DNA from 3 places in the Solicola agrisoli genome. Region 3 is predicted to be linked to each of the others. Evidence: riboswitches for the same ligand, from Rfam matches in the RefSeq annotation. Region 3 holds a riboswitch; each other region holds the start of a gene.
The links. A riboswitch is a leader RNA that binds a small molecule or an ion and turns the genes downstream of it on or off. The one in region 3 is predicted to bind cobalamin.
Positions count from the first base shown of each region.

Region 1: linked by a shared signal. The riboswitch ahead of ACI6PP_RS22745 (ABC transporter substrate-binding protein) and the one ahead of ACI6PP_RS00340 (homocysteine S-methyltransferase family protein) in region 3 are both predicted to bind cobalamin.
Region 2: linked by a shared signal. The riboswitch ahead of bluB (5,6-dimethylbenzimidazole synthase) and the one ahead of ACI6PP_RS00340 (homocysteine S-methyltransferase family protein) in region 3 are both predicted to bind cobalamin.

Region 1 covers NZ_JBMGQR010000128.1:435-5,188, reverse strand. The annotation lists gene ACI6PP_RS22750 (helix-turn-helix domain-containing protein) at 856-1,563, opposite strand; cobalamin riboswitch at 1,954-2,147, shown strand; gene ACI6PP_RS22745 (ABC transporter substrate-binding protein) at 2,204-3,115, shown strand; gene ACI6PP_RS22740 (hypothetical protein) at 3,112-3,237, shown strand; gene ACI6PP_RS22735 (FecCD family ABC transporter permease) at 3,240-4,274, shown strand; gene ACI6PP_RS22730 (ABC transporter ATP-binding protein) at 4,271-4,754, shown strand, end outside.
Region 2 covers NZ_JBMGQR010000017.1:39,050-46,323, forward strand. The annotation lists gene ACI6PP_RS08690 (VWA domain-containing protein) at 1-698, opposite strand, end outside; gene bluB (5,6-dimethylbenzimidazole synthase) at 695-1,357, opposite strand; cobalamin riboswitch at 1,404-1,562, opposite strand; gene cbiE (precorrin-6y C5,15-methyltransferase (decarboxylating) subunit CbiE) at 1,642-2,850, shown strand; gene cobM (precorrin-4 C(11)-methyltransferase) at 2,847-3,614, shown strand; gene ACI6PP_RS08710 (hypothetical protein) at 3,753-4,307, shown strand; gene ACI6PP_RS08715 (OsmC family peroxiredoxin) at 4,389-4,823, shown strand; gene ACI6PP_RS08720 (precorrin-2 C(20)-methyltransferase) at 4,820-6,352, opposite strand; gene ACI6PP_RS08725 (precorrin-8X methylmutase) at 6,349-7,095, opposite strand; gene ACI6PP_RS08730 (nitrite reductase) at 7,092-7,274, opposite strand, start outside.
Region 3 covers NZ_JBMGQR010000001.1:69,233-76,506, forward strand. The annotation lists gene ACI6PP_RS00335 (hypothetical protein) at 22-375, opposite strand; gene ACI6PP_RS00340 (homocysteine S-methyltransferase family protein) at 378-1,448, opposite strand; cobalamin riboswitch at 1,560-1,765, opposite strand; gene ACI6PP_RS00345 (VOC family protein) at 1,957-2,340, opposite strand; gene ACI6PP_RS00350 (hypothetical protein) at 2,499-2,726, opposite strand; gene ACI6PP_RS00355 (MATE family efflux transporter) at 3,375-4,694, shown strand; gene ACI6PP_RS00360 (NUDIX hydrolase) at 4,687-5,718, shown strand; gene ACI6PP_RS00365 (hypothetical protein) at 6,612-6,830, opposite strand.

The DNA of each region.
Region 1 (4,754 bases), on a different contig from region 3:
CGTCGACCACTCCGGCCGCGGGCGCAGGCCGCGCTCGGCCGGGCGACGAAAGTTCGACCGGACGTTCGACCGGTTCGGCGTGCCCGACGTCAACCTCCTGGGCCCCGCCCCGCTGCCCACGCGTTCACCGCCACCGCGCTCGTCGCCTCAGGCGTCCCCAAAGCCCGCGTGCTCGGCTGGCAGACCGTGACGATCGTGCTGTGGACGGGCGCCTTCACGGCCATCGCCAGCGGCGTCGTCAACGCGCTCTGACCTTGAGGTCTACAAGCACTGCCGGACCGACAGCGAAGGAGCCGACTTCACACCCCGTTCTTCGTCGTCTGTCCGTTGGAACCAGCCTTCGCCCACGGATGAGGATCTCCTGGCGGATGCGACGTGACCGGTGGCAATTGACCCGCTGGATCCGACTGACGATCACCGCGGCCAGGCCGAGGATGATGAGAGCGACCCAGGCGTACGTCCGCCACCGGTCAGGAATCTGCCGTCGTTGGCCGACCCCACCGTTGTCTCTTGCGCGTGACATGCGCCGACGCTGCGGGTCCGATCCTGCGGCGGGCGTTTGGCACCCCCGAATTCCGATCGCGCAACCGCACGCTGTCAGTGGCGCCCGCACCTCTCAGGTAGGCACACTGAGGCTAAGTCGGGGCTATGGCCCGTGCGGCCGCGCTGAAGCGATAGCCCCGCACCATGAACAGAACGCGTCCCGCTGCAGGCCTCGGAGAAGTTACCGCAGTGGGCGCGCCGGTCCAGTATCGTCCAGCATTCTTTGGCGCAGGCCTAGACCGCCGAACATGCCGAATATCGAATAGGCGGCACCCTTTGTCACAGCGGGAGCCGCCTGCGGTCGGTATGGAGTCACAGGGCCCGAAGCACGAACCGTCGTGCGGCACGACGAGAATTCACCTCGGGTCCGAGGCGGGCGTAGACATTGCGAATGTGTGTGCGAAGGGTGTTTCGGGTGACGCCGAGCTCGGCTGCCATCTTGATGGTAGACAGGTCGCTGCACAGCATCTGCAGGACGTTGAGTTGCGTCGGAGTCAGGGGCTTTGTCAGAGTGCTGGACGCGACTCGCACACTCAAGGCCCAAGCGTCTGGGGGCCCAGACACTGAGTCAGCCACCGTGCGTGGCCCAACCTCGGAGCGATGGGGGACTTTGCGGGTTGCGGCTTCGACAGCCATCTCGCTGACCCCGAGTGCACGTGCCCACTTATCGGTTTGCTTCAGTGGCGCCCGTCCGCCGAGGATGGCGCTTGCTTGACCTCGGGTGACTTCGACCTTCGCGGCGATCGAGGCAACGGTGTGGCCAGCAAGCCAGCGCAACTCATGCAGCGACGGGTGCGGGCTTGCTGGGGCGAGGTCGGCGATCGGCAGCTCAAGTGCTGCTGCAATCCGCACCAGGACCGGAGGGCTGGGAGCGGTCGCGCCGCGCCGATACGAGCGGATCGTTGATGAGTTAACCCCTACCATCGTGGCCAATTCATTGGCCGACAGCCCGCGCGCGTCTAGGGCGTCGTGAAACCGCGTCGGGCTCCATGACACGACCGACACCAACGGCACGCGCATCTCCAATCTGTGTCCGCAGCACGCGATTGGCGCAGGACTCGCCACACGTCGTTCTTGAACCGTCGCAGAGATAGACCGAGCCAATCGTTTGAACCTTACTGGGTCAAACGATCGGGGCCTCGCGCCGTGTACCGCGTTCGGAACGCCCAAGCCAACTCGTCAATAGGACCTCAGAGCCCAACCCTGACCGGTGCCACTTCCCTTCTGGTCGTGGACGGCGGCCAGCGTCCCGAAGGGGATCGATTCTGAAACGCCGGCGGCCGTGGGAGGTTAGGGCAAGCGGCACCGGTGACGATCGCGGGTAGGGCTGATCCGCGTCGAACTAGTGTGACCGGGCGTCAGTTCGAGACCGTCCGGTTGCGGGAGTCATGCCGGTGGGCATTGTGCGTTTGCTAGGTTCGGCGTGCCAGTCAACCCATTGAGATGGGCAGGGAACCCGGTGAGAGTCCGGGACTGACGCGCAGCGGTGTGGGCGACGGGCGAGGCACGCGGACACGTCCGCAGCCACTGGGCCACCGGCCCGGGAAGGCGTCTCGACCCGGACGACCCCGAGTCCGAAGACCTGCTGGCCCTTGCGGCACACCGTCGCGAGGTCACCGCAGGACCACGCGACCGGGTCCTCGACCTCGAAGGACCCTCCGTGCGCCTCCCCACCCCCGCCCTGCTGTCCCTCGCTCTCGCCGGCGTCCTCGTGACGGGCTGCGGCTCGTCCTCGGACGACGCCGGGCAGCCCGCCGCGTCGGGCGGTGCCGCCGGCTTCCCGGTCACCGTGGACGACTGCGGCCGCGACGTCGTCGTCGAGGCCCCTCCGCAGCGGGCCGTCTCGCTGAACCAGGGCTCGACCGAGATCCTGCTGTCGCTCGGTCTGGGCGACCGGATGGTCGGTACCGCCACCTGGACCGACCCCGTCCTGCCCGACCTCGCCGCGGCCAACGATGGCATCCCCCGCCTGGCCGACAACGCGCCGTCGTACGAGCGGGTGCTCGAGACCGAGCCCGACCTCGTCACCGCCTCCTTCGCGGGGACGCTCGGCGAGGGCGGCGTCACGACGCCCGCCGACCTGGAGAAGCTGGGCGTCCCGTCGTACCTGTCGCCCGCCGAGTGCGGCAAGACCGACGACGGCGAGGACGACGGCGCACGCTCGTCCCGGCTCGAGATGGACGTCGTCTACGAGGAGATCACCGAGCTGGCGACGATCTTCGGCGTCCCCGAGCGCGGCGAGGAGCTCGTCGCGTCCCTCGAGGCCCGGATGACCGCCGCCAGCGAGTCCATCGACGCGAGCGGAGTCGACGTCGCCTACTGGTTCGCCAACGCCGAGTCGCCGTACCTGGCCGGGTGCTGCGGTGCGCCCGGTGTCATGACCCGTGCGCTCGGTGCCACGAACGTCTTCGACGAGACCACCTCGGAGTGGCCGCAGGTGAACTGGGAGACCGTCGCCGACCGCGACCCCGACGTCCTGGTGCTCGGCGACCTCACCCGCAAGAGCCGACCGCGGAGTCCGCGGCCGCCAAGATCAAGTTCCTGGAGACCAACCCCGTCACGCGCGAGATGACCGCGGTGAAGGAGAAGCGCTACGTCCAGGTGGCCGGCGGCGACCTCAACCCCTCGATCCGCACCGTCGACGGCACCGAGAAGCTCGCCGCAGGCATCCGCGAGCTCGGTCTCGGCAGCTGACGGTGGCCGGCGCGGCGGTCCGGGGCACCGGCACCACGGCCGCGGTCTGGGCCGCGGGCGTCGTCGTACTCGTGCTCTCGGCCGCCACGGCGATCACCATCGGGCCATCCGACATGTCCGTGCGCGACGTGCTCGGCGTCGTCGGCGACCGGGCCGGGCTCGGCTCGACCGACCTGAGCCGCATCCAGCAGGGCATCGTGTGGGACCTGCGCCTGCCCCGGACGCTGCTCGCCGCGGTCTGCGGCGCGGGCCTCGCGGTGTGCGGGGCGATCCTGCAATCGCTGCTGCGCAACCCGCTCGCCGACCCGTTCGTGCTCGGCATCTCCTCTGGCGCGTCGACCGGGGCCGTCACGGTCGTCGTCCTCGGAGTGGGCGCCGGTGCCGTCGGCCTCACGACGGGCGCGTTCGCAGGCGCCCTCGTCGCATTCGCGCTGGTGCTCGCCCTGGCATGGGCCGCCGGCGGCACCACCGACCGAGTCGTGCTCGCGGGCGTCGCCGCCACCCAGCTGTTCTCGGCGCTGACGTCGTTCATCGTGTTCACCGCCGCCGACGCCGAGCAGACCCGCGGCGTCCTGTTCTGGCTGCTCGGGTCGCTGAGCAGCGCGAGCTGGACCGACGTCGCGGTGTGCACGGCCGTCGTCGGCCTCGGGCTCGTGGTGTGCCTGCTGACGGCCTCGGCCCTCGACGCGTTCGCGTTCGGGCAGGACGCAGCGTCCACCCTCGGCATCGACGTCGGCGTCGTGCGCGTACTGCTGCTCACCGTCACCGCGCTGATCACGGCGGTGATCGTCAGCACGTCCGGCGCGATCGGCTTCGTCGGACTCGTCCTGCCGCACGCGGCCCGCGCACTGGTCGGGACCCGCCACCACCGGCTGCTGCCGACGACCGCGCTGGCCGGCGCGATCTTCCTGGTGTGGGTCGACACCACCGCGCGCACCGTCCTCGACCCGCAGGAGCTGCCCGTCGGCGTCGCCACCGCACTCGTCGGCGTGCCCGCCTTCGCCGTCATCCTGCTGCGGCGGGGAAGGCGCCGATGACGCTCTCCGCACGCAACGTGTCGTGGTCAGCCAGCGGACGGCTGATCGTCGACGGCGTCTCGCTCGACCCCGCACCGGGCTCGACCGTCGGCCTGCTCGGACCCAACGGCTCGGGCAAGTCCAGCCTGCTGCGACTGCTCGCCGGCCTGCGCCGCCCGGACAGCGGTGCGGTCGAGCTGAACGGCGCGCCCCTGACGTCGCTGCGTCGGCGCGAGGTGGCGCGGCGCGTGGCCGTCGTCGAGCAGGAGACCGGCACCGAGCAGGACCTGCTCGTCTCCGACGTCGTCGCGCTCGGCCGAATCCCGCACCACCGTCCGTGGTCGGGCACCACCGCCGAAGACGACGCAGCGGTGCGCCGCGCGGCCGAGCACGCCGACGTCGCCGACCGTCTCGACCGGCCGTACCGGACGCTGTCAGGCGGCGAGCGGCAGCGCGTCCAGATCGCCCGGGCGCTGGCGCAGGAGCCCACCGAGCTGCTGC
Region 2 (7,274 bases), on a different contig from region 3:
CCGGCGTAGCGGGCGGTGAAGGCGGTGGGGTCCTGCTCGTAGGCCAGGCGGCGGCGGACGACCTCGACGCGGACCGACGGGTCGCGCGGCGCGGCCACCTCGACGGTGAGGCCGAAGCGGTCGAGCAGCTGCGGGCGCAGCTCGCCCTCCTCGGGGTTCATCGTCCCGACGAGCACGAACTGGGCGGCGTGGCTCACCGAGACGCCGTCGCGCTCGACCGTCGAGCGGCCCATCGCGGCGGCGTCGAGCAGGAGGTCGACGAGGTGGTCGTGCAGCAGGTTGACCTCGTCGACGTAGAGGATCCCGCGGTGCGCGGCGGCGAGCAGGCCGGGCTCGTACTCGCTGACGCCGCTCGTCAGGGCCTTCTCCAGGTGGATCGAGCCGAGCACGCGGTCCTCGGTGGCGCCGACGGGCAGCTCGACGAGGCGCACGGCGCGCGTCGACGTCGGGGCGTCGGCGGCGAACGGGCCGTCGGGGCTGAGGGGCGACGGGTCGGCCGGGTCGCTGGAGAACCGGTCGGCGGTGATCACGTCGATGGGCGGCAGCAGGTCGGGCAGCGCGCGGACCATCGTCGACTTGGCGGTGCCCTTCTCGCCGCGCACGAGCACGCCGCCGATGGCCGGAGAGACGGCCGACAGCGTCAGGGCGAGGGCCATGTCGTCGGCGCCGACGACGGCGGTGAACGGGAAGCGGTTCATCGGGTCGCCTCCGGGCGTCGGGTCCAGCGCTCGGCGTGGACGGCGTGACCCAGCGGACGGCGCTCGCGCCAGCCGTGCCGGAGCAGGTCGGGGGTCTCCTGCAGCTGCTCGACCGGGCCGATGCACAGCCACGCGACGGGGCGGACGTGCGTGGGCAGCCCGACGAGGGAGGACAGGAACGGCTCGCGGTAGAACGACACCCACCCGACGCCGAGGCCCTCGGCGGTGGCGGCGAGCCAGAGGTTCTGGATGGCCAGGCACGTCGAGTACAGGCCGGTGTCGGCGATGGTGTGGCGCCCGAGCGGCGACGGACCGCCGCGCGTGGGGTCGTACGTCACGACGACGCCGGCGCTCGACTCGCGGACGCCCTCGACCTTGATCGGCGCGAACGTGGTGGCGCGGTCGTCGTCGAGCGAGTCGGCGTACGCGGTGCGCTGCTGGACGACGTGGTCGGCGAACGTCCCGCGGGTGGCGGGGTCGCGGACGACGACGAAGTCCCACGGCTGGGTGAGCCCGACGCTCGGCGCCTGGTGGGCAGCGCCGAGGACGCGCATCAGCACGTCGTCGTCGAGCGGCTCGCCGGAGAACTCCGCGCGGACGTCGCGGCGCCTGCCGATGACGTCGTAGAGGTCCGTGGAGAGGTGGGTGGTGCCGATCACTGAACAGGCTCCCGCTGTCGTGGACGGTTCGGTGGCAGCGTCCCGGGGCCGGTCTTCGGACTTCCTGATCGTCACCCACCGACCGCCTTCCCGGGGCTCTCGTCCCAGTGGCTGCGCTCTCGCGCCGGTCGGCGGCTCCCAGGTCACCGCAGCGGGCCTGTGCCGGACTCCCACCGGCTTCCCGATTATCCCCTGACGGGGCACCTCGGTCGTGCTGCCGCCCTCATCGTAGACCCGGGACCGGGGCTGCTCGCGAGCCCGTCCACGGCCTAGGGTTGCGGGCCATGGCCCCGCTCGTGCACGTCGTCGGGATCGGTGCGGACGGCTGGGAGGGCCTGGCGCCGGGTCCGCAGGCACTCGTCCTCCACGCCGACGTGCTGCTCGGCGGCGCCCGGCACCTGGCGCTCGTCCCCGACGTCGCCGGTCAGCGGCGCGAGGCGTGGCCGTCGCCGCTGCGCGAGGGACTCCCCGCGCTGCTCGCCTCGACCGAGGGCAGGGCCGTCGTCGCGCTCGCGTCCGGCGACCCGTTCGTCTCGGGCATCGGCGCGACGCTCGTCGACCTGCTGGGCACCGCCGGCGTCGTCGTGCACCCGCACGTGTCGTCCGCCGCCCTCGCCGGCGCGCGGATGGGCTGGCCGTCAGAGACGTACGACGTGGTGACGCTCGTGGGCCGCGACCCGTCCGTGCTGTCCCGCTGGGTGGCGCCCGGACGCCGGTTGCTGCTGCTGTCGTCCGACGGGTCGACGCCCGCCGTCGTCGCCGACCTGCTGACACGCCTCGGGTACGGCGCCAGCGCGATGACGGTGCTGGGCGACCTCGCCGGGCCCGCGGAGTCGCGCACCGACCACGCCCGCGCCGACGCCCTCGACGGCGACTCACCGCCGCTGAACGTCGTGGCGCTGACGTGCGCGGTGGACGACCCGGCCGTCGTCCACGCGTCCCTGCCCGGCCTGCCCGACGACGCGTTCGAGCACGACGGCCAGCTGACCAAGCGCGACGTCCGCGCGTCCGCCCTGGCCCGGCTCGCCCCGACGCCGGGCGAGCTGCTGTGGGACGTCGGCGCGGGCGCCGGGTCGCTCGGCATCGAGTGGATGCGGGCGCACCCCCGCAACCGGGCCGTCGCCGTCGAGGGCGACCCCGTCCGCGCCGAGCGGATCGCCCGCAACGCGTCGGCGCTCGGCGTCCCCGCGCTGCAGGTGGTGACCGGTCGCGCGCCCGACGCCCTGGCCGGGCTGCCCGCACCCGACGCCGTCTTCGTCGGCGGCGGCGCGACCGTCGACGGGCTGCTCGAGGCGTGCGTCGCGGCGCTGCGTCCGGGCGGTCGGCTGGTGGCGCACGGCGTCACGCTGGAGACCGAGGCGCGGCTGCACCGGGCGTACGTCGAGCACGGCGGGGAGCTGACCCGGCTGTCGGTGGAGCACGCCGACGCGATCGGCGGGTTCACCGGGTGGGCCCCGGCGCGCGCGGTGGTGCAGTGGAGCATGAGGGCGTGACCGTCCACTTCGTCGGCGCGGGCCCCGGGGCCGCCGACCTCCTCACCGTCCGCGCCGCCCGGCTGCTCGGCTCGACGCCCGTCTGCGTCTACGCGGGCACGTACGTCGACCCCGAGGTGCTCGCGCTGTGCCCCGACGACGCCACGCTCGTCGACACCCAGCACCTCGACCTCGACCAGATCACCGCCACGCTGGTCTCGGCTCACGAGGCCGGCCAGGACGTCGTCCGCCTCTGCTCGGGCGACCCGTCGGTCTACTCCGCGATGACCGAGCAGGCCCGCCGCCTCGACCTCGCCGGCGTGCCCTGGGACGTGACGCCCGGCGTCCCCGCCTACGCCGCGGCCGCCGCCCTCGTCGGCGCCGAGCTGACCGTGCCCGAGGTGGCGCAGACCGTCGTCCTCACCCGCACGCAGGCGCGGTCGACGAGGATGCCGGCCACCGAGGCGCTCCCGCAGCTGGCCGCGACCCGCGCCACCCTCGCCCTCCACCTCGCCATCACCCGCATCCGCGTGCTCGTGGACGACCTCGTCCCTGAGTACGGCGCCGACTGCCCCGTCGTCGTGGTGCACCGCGCGTCCCAGCCGGGCGAGCTGGTCCTCGTCGGGACGCTCGCCGACATCGCCGACGCCGTCGAGGAGGCCGGCCTGCGGCAGGCCGCCGTGATCCTGGTGGGTCGCGCGCTGGAGTCCGCGCAGGCCGTCGGCCAGTCCGTCGACGTCCGCGGCTCCCACCTCTACGACCCGGCCCGCCCCCGCCCCTCCTGACCCGGCGGTGGGTACGGCACCACGTCAGCGGCCCAGCGGTGGGTGTGCCCCCAGGATCGGCACGAAAGTGGGGCCATACCCACCGCCGGGCGCCGCGGTTCGGCCGCGGCGCGACCAGGGGTCCGGGAGGATGGACGCATGCCGCCCCGCGCCGTCCGAGCCCTCAAGCTGTTCGTCTGGACGGCGGTGCCGTTCGGCGTGGTGATGGGCCTGGTGTACGCCCTGGTCGACCTCACCGGCAGGGCGCCCGAGAACGCGTGGCGCACCGGCCTCGTCCTCGGCGCCGCGGTCGGCGTCGCGTTCGGGGTCGTGCTGACGGCCGTCACCCTCGTCGCCGACAAGCTGCGCCGCGACGCCACCGGCATCCCCCTCTCGGTGGGCACCCGGCCGACGCACCGGATGCGCGTCGAGCGCCCCGTCGAGCAGGTGGTCCAGCAGGCGCGCAGCGTGCTGTGGCACGTCACCGGCGCGACCGCCGCCGAGGACCCGCGCGCCGGGACGCTGAGCGCGACGACCCGCCCGAGCTGGTGGAGCTGGGGCGACGTCGTCACGGTCACCGTCCACCCCGACGGGCCCCACGCCGCGCTCGTCGAGGTGGCCAGCCGCCCGCGCCTGCGCGCCACGCTCGTCGACTACGGGTCCAATGCGGGCCACGTCCGCCAGGTCGCGCAGGGTCTCGTCCCACCCGCCTGAGGTCCCCGGGTTGCCGCTCCGGGCGCCCGGCGGGACGATCACCACGGAGCCCGCCGGGTCGCGGAGGGCACGAGCAGACAGGTGAGCCCGGTGGCGATGCGCGAGGCACGAGCACGGTGGACCGGATCGCTCCCCGACGGCGAGGGCGCCGTCACGCTGGCGACCTCCGGCGCCGCCGAGCTGGGGTTCAGCCTCGACCGGCGGGCCTCGGACACCCCCGACGGCACCGGCCCCGAGGAGCTCCTCGGCGCGGCCCACGCCGCCTGCTACGCCATGCAGCTGTCGGCGATCCTCACCTTCGGCGGCACCCCGCCGGAGTCGATCGACGTCAGCGCCCAGGTCACCCAGGGCGGCCCCGACGTCGACTTCGGCATCACCGGCATCACGCTGACGGTCCGCGCCGTCGTGCCCGGCCTGGAGGCTGCGGGGATCGGCGAGGCGGCCCGCCAGGCCAAGGAGCAGTGCCCCGTCGGCCGCGCGCTCGGCGGCGTCCCGGTGGAGCTCGAGGTCCTCTAGACCGGGGTCGACCGCGGCGTCCACGCCGCGCCGGTGGGCCCGACGCGCGTGGTGGACGAGCCGACCACGAGCAGGCACTTCATGTCGATGGTCGACGGGTCGAGGTCGCCGAGCGTCGTGACGGTGAGCGACTCCTCGGCGCGGCCCACGTCGCGTCCGACGACCACGACCACGGACGGGTCGTGCACCTCGAGCAGCACGCGCTGCATGTCGGCCACCTGCGTGGTGCGCGAGCGCGACGCGGGGTTGTAGACGGCGAGCGCGAGGTCGGCCTCGGCGACGGCGCGCAGGCGGCGCTCGATCAGCGACCAGGGCTTGAGCCGGTCCGACAGGCTCATCACGGCGAAGTCGCCGCCCACCGGGGCACCAGCACGGGCCGCGACGGCCTGCACCGCCGAGACGCCGGGCAGCACGCGCACGGCCACCGAGGCGTAGCCCGCGTCCTCGGCCACCGCGACGTCGAGCGCCTCGTAGACCGCCGACGCCATGCCGAACACCCCCGCGTCGCCACCGGACACGACGGCCACCCGCTCGCCGGAGCGGGCGAGGTCGAGGGCCAGCCGGGCGCGGTCGACCTCGACGGAGTTGCCCGACGAGTGCCGGACGAGACCCTCGCGCTGCGGCACGCGATCGACGTACGGCGCGTACCCGACGACGTGGCCGACGCCCGCGAGCGCCTCGGTCACCTCGGGCGTCACCCAGCGGTCCGGGCCGGGGCCGAGGCCCACCACGAGCACCTCGGCCGGCTCGGCGCCGGTGGCCGTCTCGGCGTCCGAGGCGTCGGTCTCGTAGCGCGTGCGCTGCGGGGCGGTGTCGCCCGGGACCAGCACGATCGAGAAGTACGGGACGGTGTCGGGGTCGACGTCGGCGGCGCGCCGCGTCACCTCGCGGTCGGTCGACGCGCGCTCCACGTACAGCGCCTCGTCGAGCCGCCCGGCCGCCGCCAGGGCGCGGCGGACAGCGGCGAACGTCCGTCCGAGCTTCATGATGACGGCGCCCTCGGTGTCGGCCAGGCGTCGCGCCAGCTCGGGCTCGGGCAGCGTGCCCGGCAGGATCGTCAGCACGTCGGTCTGGCGCACCAGCGGCGACGCGACGGCCGCCGACGCCGCGGACACCGACGTCACGCCCGGGACGACGTGCGTCTCGTAGCGGTCGGACAGCCGGTCGTGCAGGTACATGTAGGAGCCGTAGAACAGCGGGTCGCCCTCGGCGAGGACGACGACGGTCCGCCCCGCGGCGAGGTGCGTGTCGAGCCGGTCGGCGCACTCGGTGTAGAAGTCGGCCATCGCGCCGGCGTACCCGCCGGGGTGGTCGGTGGTGCCGGTGGTGACGGGGTAGACGAGGTTCTCCTCGACCTGCCCGTCGTGCAGCAGCCCGGCCGCGTCGGCGATGCTCCGCGCGATCGACGAGCGGTGCGTGCCGGAGTGGTAGGCGACGACGTCGGCACCGCGCACCAGCTCGGCGGCGCGCAGCGTCACCAGGCCCGGGTCGCCGGGACCCACCCCGACGCCGAACAGCCGGCCGCTCACTCGCGCTCCTGCGCGATCGCGTTGACGGCGCCCGCGGCCATCGCCGAGCCGCCGCGACGCCCGCGCACCGCGAGGTACGGGACGGCCGGCGCGAAGGCGGCGAGCGCCTCCTTGGACTCCGCGGCGCCGATGAACCCGACGGGCACGCCGATGATCGCCGCAGGACGCGGCGCACCGTCGGCGAGCAGCTCGAGCAGGTGGAACAGCGCGGTGGGGGCGTTGCCGATCGCGACGACGGCCCCCTCGAGCCGGTCGGCCCACAGCGACACGGCGGCGGCGGACCGCGTCGTGCCCCAGGCGCGGGCGAGGTCGGGGACGCGCTCGTCGCGCAGCGTGCAGACGACGTCGTTGTCGAGCGGGAGCCGGGCGCGGGTGACGCCCGAGGCGACCATGTTGGCGTCGGTGAGGACGGGCGCGCCGGACTGCAGGGCGTCGCGGGCGGCGGGCACCAGGTCGGGGTGGACCAGCAGGTCGGGCGCGAGGTCCACCTGGCCGCACGCGTGGATCATCCGGACGGCGACCTTCTCGGCCGACGCGGGCACGCCCGACAGGTCGGACTCGGCGCGGATCATCGCGAACGACGCCTCGTAGATGTCGGCGCCGTGCGGCACGTAGTCGTAGCGGCGGGTCGGACGGACCGGCTCGACGCCGGGCGTCGCGCCCGTGGGCACGGCGCCGACGGGCGCCGCCCCGGTCATCGCCGTCTCGGCCGGCGTGGGGTGGTCGGTGGTGGAGCGGGTCACCGCAGGTCCTCCAGCGCGTCGCGCGCGGTCTCGGGCTCGGGCAGGGACGGCAGGACGAGCCCGCGGTCGGGGGTCAGGACGACCTCGACGCCCGCGACGGACGCCACGCGGCGGGCCGCGTCGGACGTCAGCGCGGCGCCGGGGACGCCCAGGCAGAGGTAGTGGCCGCCGTCGTCCTG
Region 3 (7,274 bases):
GTACCTACATCTCGTGTCCGGTCACGTCAACAGAGGTGCACACACCGCCTCGGCGACCACGACCGGCACCGTGCCCGTGGCACCGAAGTCGAAGCTCTGGACGCTGCGTCCGACCACGACGACCTCGGCGGACCAATCCAGCTCGGCGCACGTCCGGGCCACCTCACCGAAGGTGCGCACCTGCCACCGCGTCGGCGGGGTGGGCGTCCACGCGCCGAGCTCGAGCGCGGCGCGGCGGTGCACCAGCAGCTCGAACCCGACCACGGACCGCCCGCCGTCGCCAGCCTCCACCCAGGGCGTGGTGGCGACCACGCCCTGGACGAGGACGTCGGTCCTGGCACCGACGGACAGGTAGGCCGCACGCTGCGAGACCACGGCTAGGCGTCCGCGCCGAGGGCCTTGATGTGGTCGGGCAACCGTCGGTTGTCCCCGTACATGAAGTGGTTCGACATGTTCTCCGAGAACCGGCTGGCCTCGACGGTCAGCCCGACCGCCTCGGCGACCTCGCGGACCAGCATCGGCGACGCACCGCAGCACACGCCGAGGTAGTTGACGCCCAGCGCGTGCGCATCGGCAGCGAACCGTCCGATCTCGTAACGGTTGGCGTACAGCGGGTCGAGCGCGGTCGGGAACGTGCGGCCGTGCGGCGACGGGACAGTGACGCCGCGGTCGTCGGTGAGGTTGAAGAACGTGGGCTCGGCCTCGGTGGTGCGGTATGGCACCGGGAGCGCGGCCACGTGGCAGCTGACGGCCTCGCGGATCTGACGCAGCCACGGCAGCATCGTCGCCGGCCCACGGAAGCAGTTCATCCCCACCACGTCGGCACCCGCCTGCTCCAGGCGCTGGCACGCCTCGACGATGCCGACGTCGTCGGTCATCACGTTCTGCGCCATCGGCGCGATGGTCAGCACAACGGGCAACCCGCTGGACTTGGCGACCTCCAGCGCGGCCAGCGCCTCGCCGGCGTAGTAGAAGGTCTCGCCGATGATCAGGTCGGCGCCCTCCTCGACGGCCCAGCCGACCATCTCGGTGAACATGCCCCGCACCTCGGTCTGCGCCGTGGGGTCGGACGGGTCCCACATGTTCGTGTTGGAGATGTTGCCCGCCACCAGATCACCGGGACAAGCGTCGGCGACCTGCCGGGCGATCCGCAGCGCGGCACGGTTCAGCGGTTCGAGCAGCTCCTCCTTGCCGATCACCCGCATCTTCTCGCGGTGCCCGTTGTAGGTGAACGCCTCGACGACGTCGCTGCCCGCGCGCTGGAAGTCGCGGTGCAGCGCGGCCAGGGCGTCGGGGTTCTCCAAGGCGACCTCGGGCACGAACTCGCCGGCGGTCAGGTAGCCGCGGCGCTCGAGCTCGAACAAGAAGCCCTCGGCGCACAGGACGGGTCCGGCGTCCAGGCGCTCGGTCAGGGTCGGGGTGTGGTCGGTGGTGATCATGTCGCTCATCTCCTCGTGAACGGTGCGGGAGGCGTCCGCGGACGAGGAGGTGGCCGACCACACGGCGACCGGCCGTGCGGAGCGGTCGAGCCGAGTCCTCGCGGCCGTGGACCACCGGGCATGGTGCCCAGCGCGCTGGCAGGTCTTCGGACTCGTGGGCGCTCTGCGTGTTCCTACCGGCCGTCGCTTCCCGGACCCGTCGGGTCCAGTGCTGATGACGGCGTTCGTTCCCACTCACCGCTGCGGGACAGTCCCGGAATCTCACCAGGTTCCCTCTTAGCGACCCCTCTGGCTGACGGGCCGAACCAGCTGCACCTCGGACGCTACCCCACTGCATCCGCGTCGGACCTTCGGTCGCCAGCATCTCGGTCCGTGAGCGGCCCCGCCCCGACCGCGCGCGTGGGTTCCTGGGTCGACGAACGCTGAACCTCGGTCGGAACAACTCCCCCGCCGGTCATCGGGCAACCGCGGGCGTTCCTCAAAGGGATCGTCGTGCGAAACAAACTGAACGGCCAAGTCAAGCCACGCAGAACTCGTTTTCCTCCGGATCCAACATGACGACATGGTCGAGCACTTCTCCATAGCTCTCTTCGCGGACCAGCGTTGCGCCGAGGGCGAGGAGTTGTGGCACCTTCTCTCGAATCAATCGCTCCCTCTGCACCATGTCCCAAGGACCTTCGCCGGCGACTCTGATGTCGATGTGGAGCCGGTTCTTGCTGGACTTTCCCTCCGGGACGCGCAGCCATCCGATGGCCGGGCCCCGACCTGCGGGATCGACGATGGATGCGCCGTCCGGATCCTCGAAGCCCGCCTCTGCGATGTACCCCAGCGCCGCGGCCCAGAACACCGCCAACCGGTGGGGGTCCTCCGCATCACAGCCAAGGGTCCAGTGCATAGCCATGCGCACAGGCTAAACCGGCCTTTGGACAGAAAGGTGCCGCCGCCGCCTGCGGAACGTCTGGCGGCGCCCCTCCCCCGCTGGCCATCGAAGCGGTCGATTGTTCCGCACGGGATCCCCATGCGGCAATTGGAACTGCCGACTGGAAGTGACCGCTGGTATCACCACTTGACGTCGAGGAACGACACCACCACCGCGACCACGCCTAGGAAGCCCGCGTAAGCCCCCACTGCCTTCACGGACCAGACACGAACTCCTTCGGGAGACTTCGGAACTGCGTGCTTTCCAAGCTGCTTCACCATCCAGCCACCCACACTGGTCCGAAGCATCGCGACGCTGATCGCCAACATGACAAGCCCGCCAAGCAAGCCGGGCACGAACACCGTCACGCCAATCCTCCTATCGACGAATGGAGACTGACATGCTGACAGGCCCGAGCTCGATCCGCGTGTGGTGGCAGGAGAGAAACTGCCAACCCACGGCGCAAAGACTTGCGCCGGCCACAACCCTCATGGCGCTTTCACAAATCTGGGGCTGCGCCCGCTCTTCATCGATTGCAGGAGCCGGCCGGCTGGCGACCGTCGTACGGAGGGACCGCCCCCTGCTAGTCACGACGAACGTGACCACAGCAGGATCGACTCGCGGAACTGCTCCACGCTCGCCACCTAGCGCGATACATCGCACCACCACGGATCGTCGGCCGATGCGGACTGGACGAACAGGAGTTGTGGCTCCTGGGCAGCGATGGGCGGGTTGCTCGTGGCATGGTGTGGGTGGCGTCACACGGCGGTTTGATCTCGGTGCGGCTCTCTGCATTCTCGGCGAACTACCGGCCCAACCGGAGGCCCACGCGCATGTGGGCTGCGGCTTTCGAGGGAGTCTCGGTCGAACAGCGAGCCGAATGCCCCACGGACCCGGAGGCGTGGCGAGACAAGAGCGAAACGTACTGACGACCACTGGACCAGGAGTGAGCGTGGACCGACGTGCCTGACCAGTCGCAGTCGGCCGGCGCCTCGGCGGGCGGCTACCGGACTGACATGAGCCGGGTGGTGTCGTCAGCTGCGCCGCTCTACATGGCCATGATCGCGGCGTCGGTGGCTGCCGTCGTGGATGCCGCCGTCCTGGGCAACACCAGTACTGCAGCGCTTGCGGCGTTCGCCTTGACCGGGGTTGTCTACTTCCCGGCAATCGCGACGGTGACCGGCGCCGTCCGCGGTGTGATGCCGTTCGTCTCCTCAGTCGGGGACGACCAGGCCGCACTACGTCGAGTCCTGGGTGACGGGACGTGGCTGTCGGTGTCCATTGGCGTGGTGGGCGCCGCAGCGGTCGCATCGGTGCCGCTCCTGGGGCGCGCCTCGGGTGTCCCAGACGCGACCCTCGACGCGCTCGGGGTCTTCCCCTGGCTGATGGCCGGCGTCGTGGTCCTGAGCTCGTTCGGGGCGATGGCGTCATCGAGCCTGGTGGGCATCGGTCGCAGCACGGTCGTGATGAGGGCCGGTCTTCTAGGTGCACTCACAACCATGGTGCTGTCCCCGCTGCTGGTACTTGGTCTCGGGCCGGTACCAGGGTTGGGGCTGGCGGGATCTGGACTGGCGCTTCTGGTCGCGTACGTCGCGACGCTGTCAGTGAACCTGCTTACGCTTCGCCGGTCACTGTCCTTCTCGATCGTCGGCACCTTGCGACGCCTGCCCAACGTTGGCCGGGTTCTCGAGCTGGCCAAGGTCGGCATTCCGATGGCTGGGACGGTCCTGGTGAAGTTCGGTGTCTTAGGAGTCGTCGCACTGGCGGCGTCACGCGTCGGCACCACCGCGGCGGCCGGCCACAGCATCGCCACCACCCTGGTCGGTCTCACCTTCAGTGCGTCGGTGGCGGTCGGGCAGGCCGGGATACCGCTCATCAGCGAGCGCGTGAACATCGGTGACCTTGCAGGCGTGCGTCGAGCCGCGATCGCCGGCTCGATCGTGGCTGGCGCGGTGGTCGCGACGCTGTGCGCGGCGCTGGTGGTCTTCGACGGTCCGGTTGCGCGGCTATTCAGCAGCGATCCAGAGGTGCTGTCCTTGATGCCGTCGCTGTTACCGGTGGTGGCGGTCGCGATCGTGGCCGACGGGCTGCAGGCCGTTGTCGGGTTCGGGTTGACCGGGCTCAAGAGAACATTTCCCGGTTTTGTGATCTCTTGCGTGTTCTACGCGGTGCTCGCGGTGGTTGCGCTCCCTGTGGCTCAGCACTTTGGTGTCGTCGGGCTGTGGGGGGCCGTCGCGGTCGTCAACGTCCTGTTGATCGTGGGCAGAGGGGTCGCCATGTGGCGAATTTCAGCTCAGCTGGAGTCCCGTACTGCGGGACGTGGCACGCGTGCATGACACCGGACACCCGACCCCCGCGGATCCCTCTGTCGCGAAGTACGTACGGTTCGAATCACCCGAGCCGAATGCTCGAGGGCACCACATCGGCGTCTTTGGGCTCGTCAACAGTCTCGCCCGCGACGGCCTGCTGACCCCACCCGAAGAAGCTTTCCGCCGGGCCACCAACGACTGGTTCGACCGGGCCTACACGGACCCATCATCAGTCGACGCCTCCATCTACAACCACGCCATCAACCCCGTAACGCGCTCGTGGTTCAAGACCAGCGCGCAGCACCTCATCGACCGCGTCGACGGATACCTGCGGATTCTCCGCGCACACGGCGTCGCGTACGTCCGGATCGAGTGCCACGACCCTGGCCCTGTTCTCTACGAGGACGCCCACCAGGTCGTTGCCGGGGCGCATGGCACCGCGTGGGCGGCCGCCGCGACGCCGCGAAGTCTGAGAGTGCCGGACGCGGTGGCCGCTGTCGCCGAATTGGTGCGAGGCCTAAACACACGCGACGACCTGGCGGTCCAGCACCAACAAGAGACACTTGCCTGGCTCTCGTCGACCGACGACATCTACAGGAGAGTGAAGCCCAAGACGCCGTCGCCGCATCTCGTCTCGTACTTCCTCGTTGTCGATCGTCCCAGGCGTCGGTTCCTGCTGTGCGACCACCGCCTGGCCGGTCGGTGGCTGCCAGCCGGTGGCCACGTCGAGCCGGGAGAGGACCCGGCCCAGACCGTGCGACGTGAGGCCAAGGAGGAACTGGGTCTCGACGTCGAGTTCGATCCCGTCGTCGGCGCCCGCCCCTTCTTCTTGACCGTCACCGAGACCGTGGGCGACCCCGACAGCACACACGTCGACGTCAGCCTCTGGTTCGCCGTCCGCGCAGACAGCAGCCTCGAGCTTGCGGCGGACGAACGGGAGTTCGCCGCCGTGCAGTGGTGGACCCGCGACCAGCTGTTGACACTCGACCCCGGCCGCGTCGAGCCACACCTCGTTCGGGCACTCGACGCGCTCAACGAGTCGGTCCGGTGACCTAACACCTCGAGTGCGACCTCTTCCACCCACTTCAGGTTGTGCAGCTGCGGCAATCCTCTGGACCGACGCGCCTCAGTAACCTCACGCGGAGCGTGACCGTAGCGGGAACGCTCTCTCCGGCACAGTGCAGGGACGCAACAACAACGGGAACCCCGACACCTCCCGCCGAGGAGTGAGTCCCCCGGACCCGGCCCGGCTCGAACGGGCAGCCACCCTCACCATGCGGCGGGCAGGGCACATCCTTACCGGGTAAATGCACCTTGGGCGGGTTCGGCTTCAGCCTAGACCGCGTGCGCAGAACGCATGGTCGGTCAGCGAAGATCTGAAGTCCCGAGAGCTGAACGACACCCGGGGCCACTCCCCTACTGGTCGGGGACGGCGGCCGGTGTCTCGGGGGGGATTCTCACGCGGGAACCGTGCCGGCGGCCAGCGGAAGTCAGTGACCGCCACGGTCGCCACTTCATCCGCGGCCACGAGCCGATGAGCTGTTAGCGCGACTCTTGGGACTGCCTAGCCGCCCGCAGAACCTTTCGCGCTTCCCGTCGCAGGGCATCAGCCTCACTCGATGTCACCCCAGTGAGGATCGAGAATCGCTCGCTACCGACCAGGTCAAGAACTTGGAGTATCGAGTTCGAGATGCACAGCAGATCAGTCTGCGCCAGTGCAACCAACACCTCATCGCTACTGCCTTCATCACCTGCACTTGGCGACGCAGACGAACCAATGAGTCGCATGCACCCATCTCAATCCGCGCCGGAAATGAGCGGATGTATCAAGGTGCGCGGATCTGATGGGCGCGATTCACACCGGCGCGGAGAGTCGCCGTAGCGGGATCGTCACGCGGAGCGTGACCATAGCGGGATCCTCACGTGGGTCATCAACGACGGCCACTACTGGCGAGGGTCGCTCTCCTGGCCTTCTGAGTGGTCGTTGCGGTGGTCTACATCTGCGGCTTGTTGGACGCCCGACGTGGACCGGCGAGCCCGCAGACGGCGGACGAGGTTGCGCACCATGCCACCCGCCAGCCCAATCCCCATGGCGAGCAATAAGTCCGCCCAGTACGGCCAATCCAGCGCCTTGACCAGAGGCATGAGCACGATGATCGCCACCGACACCATTGCGCCGATGCGAAGCACTCGACCAAGGGGGAAAGCCACGAAGTCGTCCGGTTCGCGAGTCGGGTATGGCATCAGAGGTACCTGCCAGTGACATACCACCATGTAGTCGCGATGGCGCCAGGAGCGAATGCGACCGCCCCGACAGCGGCCAGGGCCATCGACCCGCCGAGTACGCCAATCAGCGTCAGGAACAACCCTGGCAATGCCACGCCCAGGTTGTACCAACTCCAGAAAGCTCTCCGCCTGTTCGGCGGATGGTCCGGCTCTGTCATTGGTCATCCACCCCGGGCGTGCGTCGAGCACGCTTCCCCAAGATCCACGCGACCATGAACGCGACTGCCGCAGAAACTCCTGCGGCTGCTGGGAACGAGGCGTACCAAGGCCAACCCATGCCTTCCCCAAAGAATGGCTGTGCGAGCCAGATGGACCCGAAGG